DNA from 3 places in the Vibrio sp. 1F263 genome. Region 2 is predicted to be linked to each of the others. Evidence: predicted binding sites of a transcription regulator. Region 2 holds the regulator's gene; each other region holds the start of a gene.

Region 1 (3,270 bases), on a different contig from region 2:
ACCATATCGGCGAACCAGTTTCGCTTGTTCGACAAACTTCTCTTTCCCTTCCTTCAATGAGATCGAGTTAACGATGCCTTTACCCTGAATACATTTCAGACCCGCTTCAATAACTTCCCATTTTGAAGAGTCGACCATGACTGGCACTTTCGAGATCTCAGGCTCAGACGCACATAGATTAAGGAATTTAACCATACACGCCTCAGCGTCTAGCATCCCTTCATCCATGTTGATATCGATAATTTGAGCGCCATTCTCAACTTGCTCTCGAGCCACACTCAAAGCTTCATCATATAGCTCTTCTTTGATAAGGCGCTTAAAGCGAGCAGAGCCCGTAACGTTAGTTCGCTCACCCACGTTAACAAACAGAGATTCCTTGGATATCGTCAATGGCTCTAAACCAGAGAGACGACAAGAGACGGGTAAATCTGGTAATTGGCGCGGTGTTACACCTTCAACAGCTTCTGCCATTTGGCGTATATGTTCTGGCGTCGTACCACAACAACCACCAATTAAGTTCAAGAAACCACTTTCAGCCCATTCCTTGACGTGTTCAGCCATATCTTCGGGAGAAAGGTCATACTCACCAAATGCATTAGGTAAACCCGCGTTAGGGTGTGCAGAAACATGACATTCAGAGATACGAGACATCTCACCGACATATTCGCGCAATTCATCTGGGCCTAATGCACAGTTCAATCCAAATGAGATAGGTTTTACATGACGAAGGGCATTATAGAATGCTTCTGTTGTTTGTCCGGAAAGCGTCCGACCAGATGCATCGGTGATAGTACCGGAGATCATAACAGGTAAAATGATACCCATTTCTTCAAAGACTGATTCAACAGCAAAAGAGCATGCCTTCGCGTTGAGTGTATCGAAGATAGTCTCGATAAGAATAAGGTCTGAGCCGCCTTTGATAAGAGCACGAGTCGACTCAGAATACGCCACTACAAGTTCATCAAAACTCACATTACGATAGCCCGGATCATTAACATCTGGGGAGAGAGAACAAGTTCGGTTAGTTGGACCTAACACACCCGCCACGAAACGGGGTTTATCAGGAGTCTTCACTGTCCATTCATCTGCCGCTTCACGAGCCAACTTAGCAGCAGCATAGTTAATTTCTTCGCTAAGACTTTCCATATCATAGTCGGCCATAGCGATGGTTGTAGCGTTAAAGGTATTGGTCTCGAGGATATCAGCACCAGCTTCCAAATACTCCATATGGATATCTTTGATAAGCTTAGACTGCGTAAGTACCAAAAGGTCATTGTTACCTTTTAAGTCACTATGCCAATCAGCAAATCGCTCACCGCGATAGTCTTGCTCTTCCAATTTATAATCCTGAATCATGGTACCCATGCCACCATCAATCAGTAAAATTCGTTGCTTCAACAAAGCGTCAATCTTTTGCCTTACATTACTTCCCACGATACAACCTCATTCCTTTAATTATCTCTCCATCCTACCACACATTTAAAAGGAGTCTAGACGTCTAAAACATGAAGTAAATGACCAAGTCATGACAAAAAAATGTTTGCTATTTGAGCATGAGAGAACGAGAATTAAAATTCATATTTTGTTACATATTGGAATCCCAATGTCGGTCTATTACACCTTATGCTTCTTGTCCGCTGCAGCCATGCTTATTGCTTTCGTTAATACCAAAATTGGTAAAATGCAGACAACCATCGCCATCACAGCTGGCTCAATGATGCTATCTCTATTGATTATCATTGCGGGACAAAACAATTGGTTCCAATTGGCTGACATCGCCTCAGAAACCGTTGCCAGTATCAACTTTGAAGACTTCCTCCTAAAAGGAATACTGGGATTCTTACTTTTTGCAGGTGGTTTGGGAATTAAGTTACCTAATCTAAAAGATCAGAAATGGGAAATAACGGTACTCGCTCTTGGTGCTACGCTATTTTCGACATTCTTTATTGGCTTTGTACTTTATGGGTTCTGTCAATTTATCGGTATTCAATTTGACCTAATTTATTGCTTACTGTTTGGTTCTCTAATATCTCCAACCGATCCAATAGCTGTATTAGCAATAGTGAAGAAGCTCGATGCTCCCAGACGAATCTCTACTCAAATCGAGGGAGAATCTCTATTCAACGATGGTTTTGGCCTAGTTATCTTCGTAACCCTATTTACCATTGCGTTCGGCACAGAAGCACCGACCGTGGGTAGCGTGACCATGTTATTCGTCCAAGAGGCTATTGGCGGTATCGTCTACGGATTTGTTCTAGGTTTGATATTCCACTATCTAATCAGCAACACCGATGACCACTCGATGGAGTTGCTATTAACCATAGGTATCCCTACAGCTGGTTATGCTTTTGCAGAGGTTCTGCATGTATCAGGACCATTGGCAATGGTGGTATCTGGTATCATGATAGGCAACTGGACACGCTTCATCGGATTTTCTAAGGAAAGTGAGGATCACCTAGACCATTTCTGGGAATTAATAGATGAGTTCTTAAATGGCGTACTATTTTTATTGATTGGTATGTCTATGCTGCTATTCAAGTTCCACCAAGAAGATTGGATTTTGATGGCGTTCGCAGTCCCTCTAGTATTGGGTGCACGCTACCTAAGTGTTTTCTTGTCTTATATTGGATTTAAACGCTTTAGAACTTACAACCCATGGTCGACTAAGATTCTAACTTGGGGTGGTTTACGCGGAGGCTTAGCTCTAGCCATGGCACTTTCAATCCCTTCAGGTATCTGGGTGATTGAAGACAAGGCAATAGATGTTAAAGAGATAATCCTCGTTATGACCTATGCTGTCGTTGTGTTCTCTATTCTGGTTCAAGGATCAACAATCACTCCAATGATAGAAAAAGCGAAACAAGCTGAGAAAGAGCTAGATTAACATCTAAATAGATCAACCAAGGCCGCCTGCTATAGGTGGCCTTTTTTATACCTAATGAAAGTCAAATCCACCGATTTCCTTACTGGAATGCTAACTGAAGGAACATAGAGCTTACCTCGGGTAGTTGATGCACTGTTATTGGAGTATTCAAAAGCCTTAACATTAAATTTGGCCAGAACTCTTTCAGGGAGTTAAGCCACGCAGATAACTCATTCTTATGCGCACTAGCTAGTCTACCTAATAAACCACTCTCAAGTTTTATAAGCATAAATCGAAAGGCTTGAAACTTTCACCTGAAAGCTGAAATAACGAGACTTAACGTATCGTTGCTATAGCATTAGTTATTTATTAGCAGAACTACAGAGCAAAATGAGTGTTGAGCAGAT
Region 2 (3,270 bases):
TCAGTAGTTGATGAGTATTCTCTAAGAATATTGACCACGCGTTGGTAACACTCAGGGTTCGCTAAACTGCTGCCACCAAATTTATGTAGCTGGCGAAAGGTTGTCATTATTAAACTTCCCCTTCTGCGATAAAGCCTTGTGTTTTTTCAAACGCTTGCTTGAGATCATCAATCAAGTCTTCTGCATCTTCAAGGCCAACAGAAAGGCGCAGTAATTGTTGAGAAACACCCGCTTCTGCCAATGCTTCTTCGCCCATAGCACGGTGAGTCATCGACGCTGGATGACAAATCAGGCTTTCAACACCGCCCAATGATTCAGCCAAAGAAAATAGCTCTAATTTATCCACAAAATATTTAAGTGCCTCGAATGAACCCGCAAATTCAAAGCTCAACATTGAGCCAAAACCTGATTGCTGTTTCTTGGCAATATCATGACCCGGGTGTTCAGGCAGGCTTGGGTGGTAAATCGTACCCACCAGATCTTGTTGTTGCAGAGCCGTCAGAATTTCACGTGAGCTCTCTTCGTGAACGCGCATACGTGCACCTAGCGTACGAATACCACGTAGCGTCATGTAGCTATCAAATGGTGTGCCGGTTGCACCAATACAATTACCCCACCATGCTAGCTCTTCAGCGTGCTCTTCAGTTTTAGTGACCACAACGCCGCCAATAACATCTGAGTGTCCGTTGATGTATTTAGTGGTTGAGTGGATAACAAAATCCGCACCCAGCTCTAAAGGCTTTTGGAACACAGGCGTCAAAAACGTGTTGTCGACAGCAACCAGAGCACCTACTTCTTTCGCTTTACGGCAAGTTTCTGCAATATCAACCACACGAACCAATGGATTCGATGGCGTTTCGATTAAGATTAACTTTGGCTTAAGCGCGATCGCCGCATCCAGTGCAGCTTGATCCGATTGATCAACAAACAGAACTTTGAAGTCACCTTTGAGTGAGCGTGTGTTAAACAGACGGTAAGTACCGCCATAGCAGTCGTGCGGTGCAATAATAAGATCATCGCCACCTAAGAAAGCGGATACCCATAAGTTAAGTGCCGACGTACCGCAGTTAGTGACAACCGCGCCTTTGCCTGATTCAAGCTCAAACAGTGCCGTTTCTAATAGACCGCGGTTTGGGTTACCAGAGCGGGTATAATCATACTTTGGCACTTCACCAAAAGCGGGAAACCCATAGTTAGTCGAAAGATAAATAGGTGGGACAACGGCATGGTGTTGCGTGTCTGACTCGATGCCAGTACGTACTGCGATGGTTGCTGGCTTCCGGCTGCTCATAGGTGCTTCCTTACAAGTTTTGCGTCTGAGAATCACAGCTGCTTGTCGGCATTTTGTGGCTGTGTTAGATATATGTTACTCACTTTACTTTCATAAACGTGAGACGTCAACACTTCTGGACGTCTATATGTCTTTGCTTATGGCAGTAAATCCCGCTAAAATCAGCACTATTAATTTATTCTAACAACTAAAGTGATGAAGGTACGCAATGGCCGACTGGAATGGTGAATACATAAGCCCATATGCTGAGCATGGAAAGAAAAGCGAACAAGTAAAGAAAATTACAGTTTCTATCCCTCTAAAAGTGTTAAAGGTTCTTACTGACGAGCGCACTCGCCGCCAGATCAACAACCTACGCCATGCAACAAACAGTGAGCTACTGTGCGAAGCCTTTCTACATGCGTACACTGGCCAACCACTGCCAACGGATGAAGACCTTCGTAAAGATCGTCCAGACGACATCCCGACTGAAGTCAAAAAACTGATGACAGAGATGGGCATCGAGTTCGAAGCGTTTGACGAAGAATAAAAACAACTCAGTCACCGCCTTCATTATTGATTCGCTATAGCTGAACCCTATTTGTCACATCACCCACTACGTTATCTGTAGCTGCGCTGTGAATGATAGACATAAAAAAAAACCGACTCCTATGAGTCGGTTTTTTATTATTCTTTTTCGCTCAATAGAGCAACAGCTACTAAGGCATTAAGCCATATAGTTAGCAGGCATCTCAATTCGAGCAACGCCAGACTCAACAGCCGCTTCAGCAACTGCTTTTGCAACGCGAGGAAGCAGACGCGGGTCCATTGGCTTAGGAATGATGTAACCCTTACCGAACTCCAGTGCAGTCTCGCCCGCAGCTGCCAGTACTTCAGCTGGAACTTCTTCTTTTGCTAGTTCACGAATCGCTTTAACCGCCGCTAGCTTCATTTCGTCATTGATTTCGCTCGCACGCACGTCTAGTGCACCACGGAAAATGAATGGGAAACAAAGTACGTTGTTTACTTGGTTAGGGTAATCACTACGGCCAGTGCCCATGATTAGGTCAGAACGAACTTCATGTGCAAGCTCAGGTTTGATCTCTGGATCTGGGTTTGAACATGCAAACACAACAGGCTTATCAGCCATCAGCGTAAGTGCCTTAGCTGGTAGCAGATTAGGACCCGATACACCCAAGAACAGGTCAGCGCCTTCGATAACATCTTCAAGCGTGCGCTTGTCGGTGTTATTTGCGAACAGCTCTTTGTATTCATTCAAGTCATCACGACGAGTGTGGATCACACCTTTACGGTCAAGCATGTAGATCTTCTCACGCTGAGCGCCACACTTAATCAGTAGCTCCATACAAGCAACCGCTGCTGCGCCAGCACCTAAACAAACGATCTTACACTCTTCCAGTTTCTTACCTTGAAGCTCGATCGCGTTAAGCATACCCGCTGCCGTTACAATCGCAGTACCGTGTTGATCATCATGGAAAACAGGTACATCACAACGCTCAATCAGGCGACGCTCGATTTCAAAACAGTCTGGTGCTTTGATGTCTTCTAGGTTAATACCACCAAATGTATCTGCGATATTCGCAACCGTATCAACGAACTCATCGATTGTGCGGTGTTTTACTTCAATATCAATAGAATCTAAACCAGCAAAACGCTTAAACAGTAGCGCTTTACCTTCCATAACTGGTTTAGAAGCAATAGGACCAAGATTACCTAAGCCAAGAATTGCAGTACCGTTAGAGATAACTGCAACCATGTTGCCTTTACCTGTGTACTTATAAACGTTATCGACATTCTGTGCGATCTCGCGAACAGGCTCAGCTACGCCAGGGCTGTATGCCAGTGCTAGGTCTTCTGCAGAGTTTGCAGGCTTCGTCAGTTCTACGGCAATTTTGCCTGGAATTGGGAACTCATGATAATCAAGAGCTTGCTGACGGAATTGTTCTTGAGGCGATAATTCTTGAGGGGATTGATCTTGG
Region 3 (3,270 bases), on a different contig from region 2:
GCTTACGTGACTCAATAGTCTTACTAGTCAACTAGCCTGTCTTATTTGTTAACGAGCCTGTCTTATTCGTTGACGAAATAAAAAATGCCATCTAGTTAACGTCAAAAAGCCGAGTTCACATGTAACGTGTGACTCGGCTTTTTTGTTGTCTTAATTTAGACAGAAGTTCTAATCTAAAAACCCCTACGCTTCCAAAACTGCCCTTCGTCTTTCGCAACAAGGTCGAATGTCTTATCAGCAATGATGTTGCCTTTTAGCTCGACGGTCATGCGCCATTTACCGAGTTTGTTGGAGACAGGCGCCCAGATAGTATCGCCTAAGTAAAAATCCCAGTCATTGTTGCCGACATGCTCTTCACCATCGAACGGTTCGAGCACTTCACCCGTGTCGGTGGTGATGTTTGGGTGATAGATGCAGTAACGGATTTTTTCACCTTTGGCTTTTTTGATATTCAAGATATAGCCAAATTCCACGTCGATTTCAGCATCAACGGTAGTGGTGAACTCTTGGATTTTTGGAAGATCTTTAGATTTGGAATCCCACGTTGTATAGATGCCGTAAGATGTCATGTCGACCACAACAGAGCGCTTTGCCATTTCAATCGTTACCTTGGAGTTGTTCTATTAATTAATTCTATTTGCCACTCACCCAAGCTGGATAAGCACGAGGCTATTCTTGCCAATCTTTTGCCATGCGCTTAATCACCGACGGTTCAATGTCGTGAATGCTGCCATATTGCTCTCGGCACACTTCTATAACCAAATCCGCTTTATATTTGAGTGCGAGTTGGCGGTAGGCTTTCATTTCCCACTGCTTAATAAAAGTATTCGACACCACAACGTCTAACCCTTGCTTCAAGCCGTCTTCTGCAGTGTTCTGACACCACTCATGCGCTTGCTGCAACTGCCTTGGGTCAAAATTATAGTCGCCTTGCTCATTCACGTAATACATATCCGCTTCGACATGCAATGCATCGTAGGTTTTTGCTTTTGTTGACTTGCCGGAACCGGGCAACCCTCGAATGAGTATTAACTTCATCTGTCACTTTACAGGCTAATTTTAAAACATGAGTTTATCTTAAATAGTGACGAGTTTCTCTGATAACTGCCGTTGCTCAACATCCGAAAACCGAGTCCTTATACTCGACTCAGATAATCACTGAATACAATGAGACTCCCCTCGACGCTGGTGGATGACTTCTGATAGCAAACACAAATAATTTACAACTATCCATTTTGTATATCGACAAGCGTATCAAACTACTATAGATTTAGATGTATAGACGTCTACATATCTAGCTTAGGGAGAAAGCTTTGCCTATTCGCATTCCAGACCAATTGCCAGCATCTGATGTTCTTCGTGAAGAAAACATCTTTATTATGCCGTTATCAAGAGCATCGACACAGGAAATTCGTCCACTTCGAGTCTTGATCCTCAACCTAATGCCAAAGAAGATTGAAACTGAAACTCAATTCTTACGCCTACTATCCAACAGCCCATTGCAAGTCGATGTAGAGCTGTTGCGTATTGATGACCGACCAAGTAAAAACACGCCGACAGAACACCTTGATAACTTCTACCGTCAATTTGAAATGGTCAAAGGGAGAAACTTTGATGGATTGATCATCACTGGTGCGCCACTTGGCTTGGTTCAATTTGAAGACGTTATCTATTGGGATCATCTAAAAACCATCATGGAATGGGCAAACAAGCATGTGACCTCAACCTTGTATGTGTGTTGGGCAGCTCAAGCTGGCTTAAAGCTCTTGTACGATTTACCAAAGCGAACTCGTAAAGATAAGCTTTCTGGGGTTTACAACCACGAGATACATAACCCGTACCACCCAATTTTACGTGGCTTCGACGATACCTTCTTGGCACCGCACTCTCGCTATGCTGATTTCTCTCAGGAATACTTAGCCGAGCATACCGACCTTGATGTTCTTGCGACTTCTGATGTGGCGGGCGTATATCTTGCGGCAACCAAAGATAAGCGAAACGTGTTTGTAACCGGTCACCCTGAATACGATGCGCATACACTTCACAACGAATACATTCGTGATTTGGGTGAAGGCATGGAGCCTGTTATTCCAATTAACTACTACCCGAACAACAATCCAGACAACAAGCCTGTAGCAAGTTGGCGTAGTCATGGACACTTATTGTTTTCAAACTGGCTTAACTACTGCGTTTACCAACAAACACCTTACGATCTGGATCACTTCAGCGAAGACAACTTCACCAAGGACGACTAAGTTCTTTCTTCCGATTCACAAACACATAAAGCCGTGTTCCATAGGTTGTTGATAAACACCAAATGGGACACGGCTTTTTTTATGGTGTTTGGGTCGCATTCCATAATCTATCTAACACTTAAATGTGTTCGATTTCATATCATAGGTTTGTGTTCAAAAGGAGCTGCACATGCCTAACAAGTCGCTATTACCAAAATCCACCCTGATATCTCATCTCACGCTATTCGTCTCTGTTTCTTTGGTAGGTTGTGTTTCTGTAACCGAAGGTCCACCAAAAATGGCAAGTGACCCAATTGCGATGTCTCAATCACGCATCGAATTAGGTTTGGGCTACATGGGACAAGGTAATATGGTCAAGGCACGTGAAAATCTAGAGCTCGCTATCAAACACGCTCCTAGCTATTACCGCGCCCAACTTTCGATGGCACATTATTACGAGCAAGTTGGCGAAGTAGGTGAAGCAAGAACGACTTACCGCAAAGCACTCAGTCTAGATTCAAGAAACGGCAATGTATTGAATAACTACGGTACGTTCTTGTGTAAACAAGGCGAATACGAGCAAGCTGATAAATATTTCAATCGCGCTATTGACCAACCCTACTACTACCTTGTCTCTGCAAGTTATGAGAATGCGGCATTCTGCGCGTTTAAGGCTGGTAATACCGACCAAGCAAAATACTACTTCACACGAGCGATTGACCACGATCCAAATCGCGTAAAATCGATACTACAGCTTTCTAAAATTGAAGTCAGTGAGGCCGAATACAATGACGCTAGGCTTCGCTTATTCAAATTCCACCAGCGTTATGGCTACCAAATTCCATCGCTTAAAATCTTGGTCGATCTCGAAAACAAAGCAGGTAACAGTGCTCTAGAGAAGAAATATCAGAGTAAGTTAGATGAGTTACTTTCTGCTTAGCGCATATGAAAAACACAAAAAACGGGCTTGTTGCGTTAACAACAAGCCCGTACGTATTTCTGCTTAATATCTTAACTAAGTACAGTCTGTTATTTA

The links. Region 2 encodes MetJ, which represses methionine synthesis genes. Its sites were predicted from a motif close to TTAGACNTNTANANGTCTAA; they were not measured.
Region 1: metH (methionine synthase) is a predicted target of MetJ. The motif match lies at 1,483-1,502, and genes of this name have one in related genera.
Region 3: metA (homoserine O-succinyltransferase) is a predicted target of MetJ. The motif match lies at 1,271-1,290, and genes of this name have one in related genera.

Annotation. Positions count from the first base shown of each region.
Region 1 is NZ_JBGONI010000031.1:62,544-65,813, forward strand. It holds gene metH (methionine synthase) at 1-1,434, opposite strand, end outside; gene ACED25_RS17545 (sodium:proton antiporter) at 1,604-2,884, shown strand.
Region 2 is NZ_JBGONI010000011.1:63,988-67,257, forward strand. It holds gene ACED25_RS09945 (bifunctional aspartate kinase/homoserine dehydrogenase II) at 1-107, opposite strand, end outside; gene ACED25_RS09950 (O-succinylhomoserine (thiol)-lyase) at 110-1,291, opposite strand; gene metJ (met regulon transcriptional regulator MetJ) at 1,500-1,820, shown strand; gene ACED25_RS09960 (malic enzyme-like NAD(P)-binding protein) at 1,998-3,270, opposite strand, start outside.
Region 3 is NZ_JBGONI010000004.1:223,846-227,115, reverse strand. It holds gene ACED25_RS04630 (M20/M25/M40 family metallo-hydrolase) at 1-18, shown strand, start outside; gene ACED25_RS04625 (DUF3859 domain-containing protein) at 174-596, opposite strand; gene ACED25_RS04620 (ATP-binding protein) at 670-1,038, opposite strand; gene metA (homoserine O-succinyltransferase) at 1,314-2,255, shown strand; gene pilW (type IV pilus biogenesis/stability protein PilW) at 2,425-3,174, shown strand; gene rlmF (23S rRNA (adenine(1618)-N(6))-methyltransferase RlmF) at 3,264-3,270, opposite strand, start outside.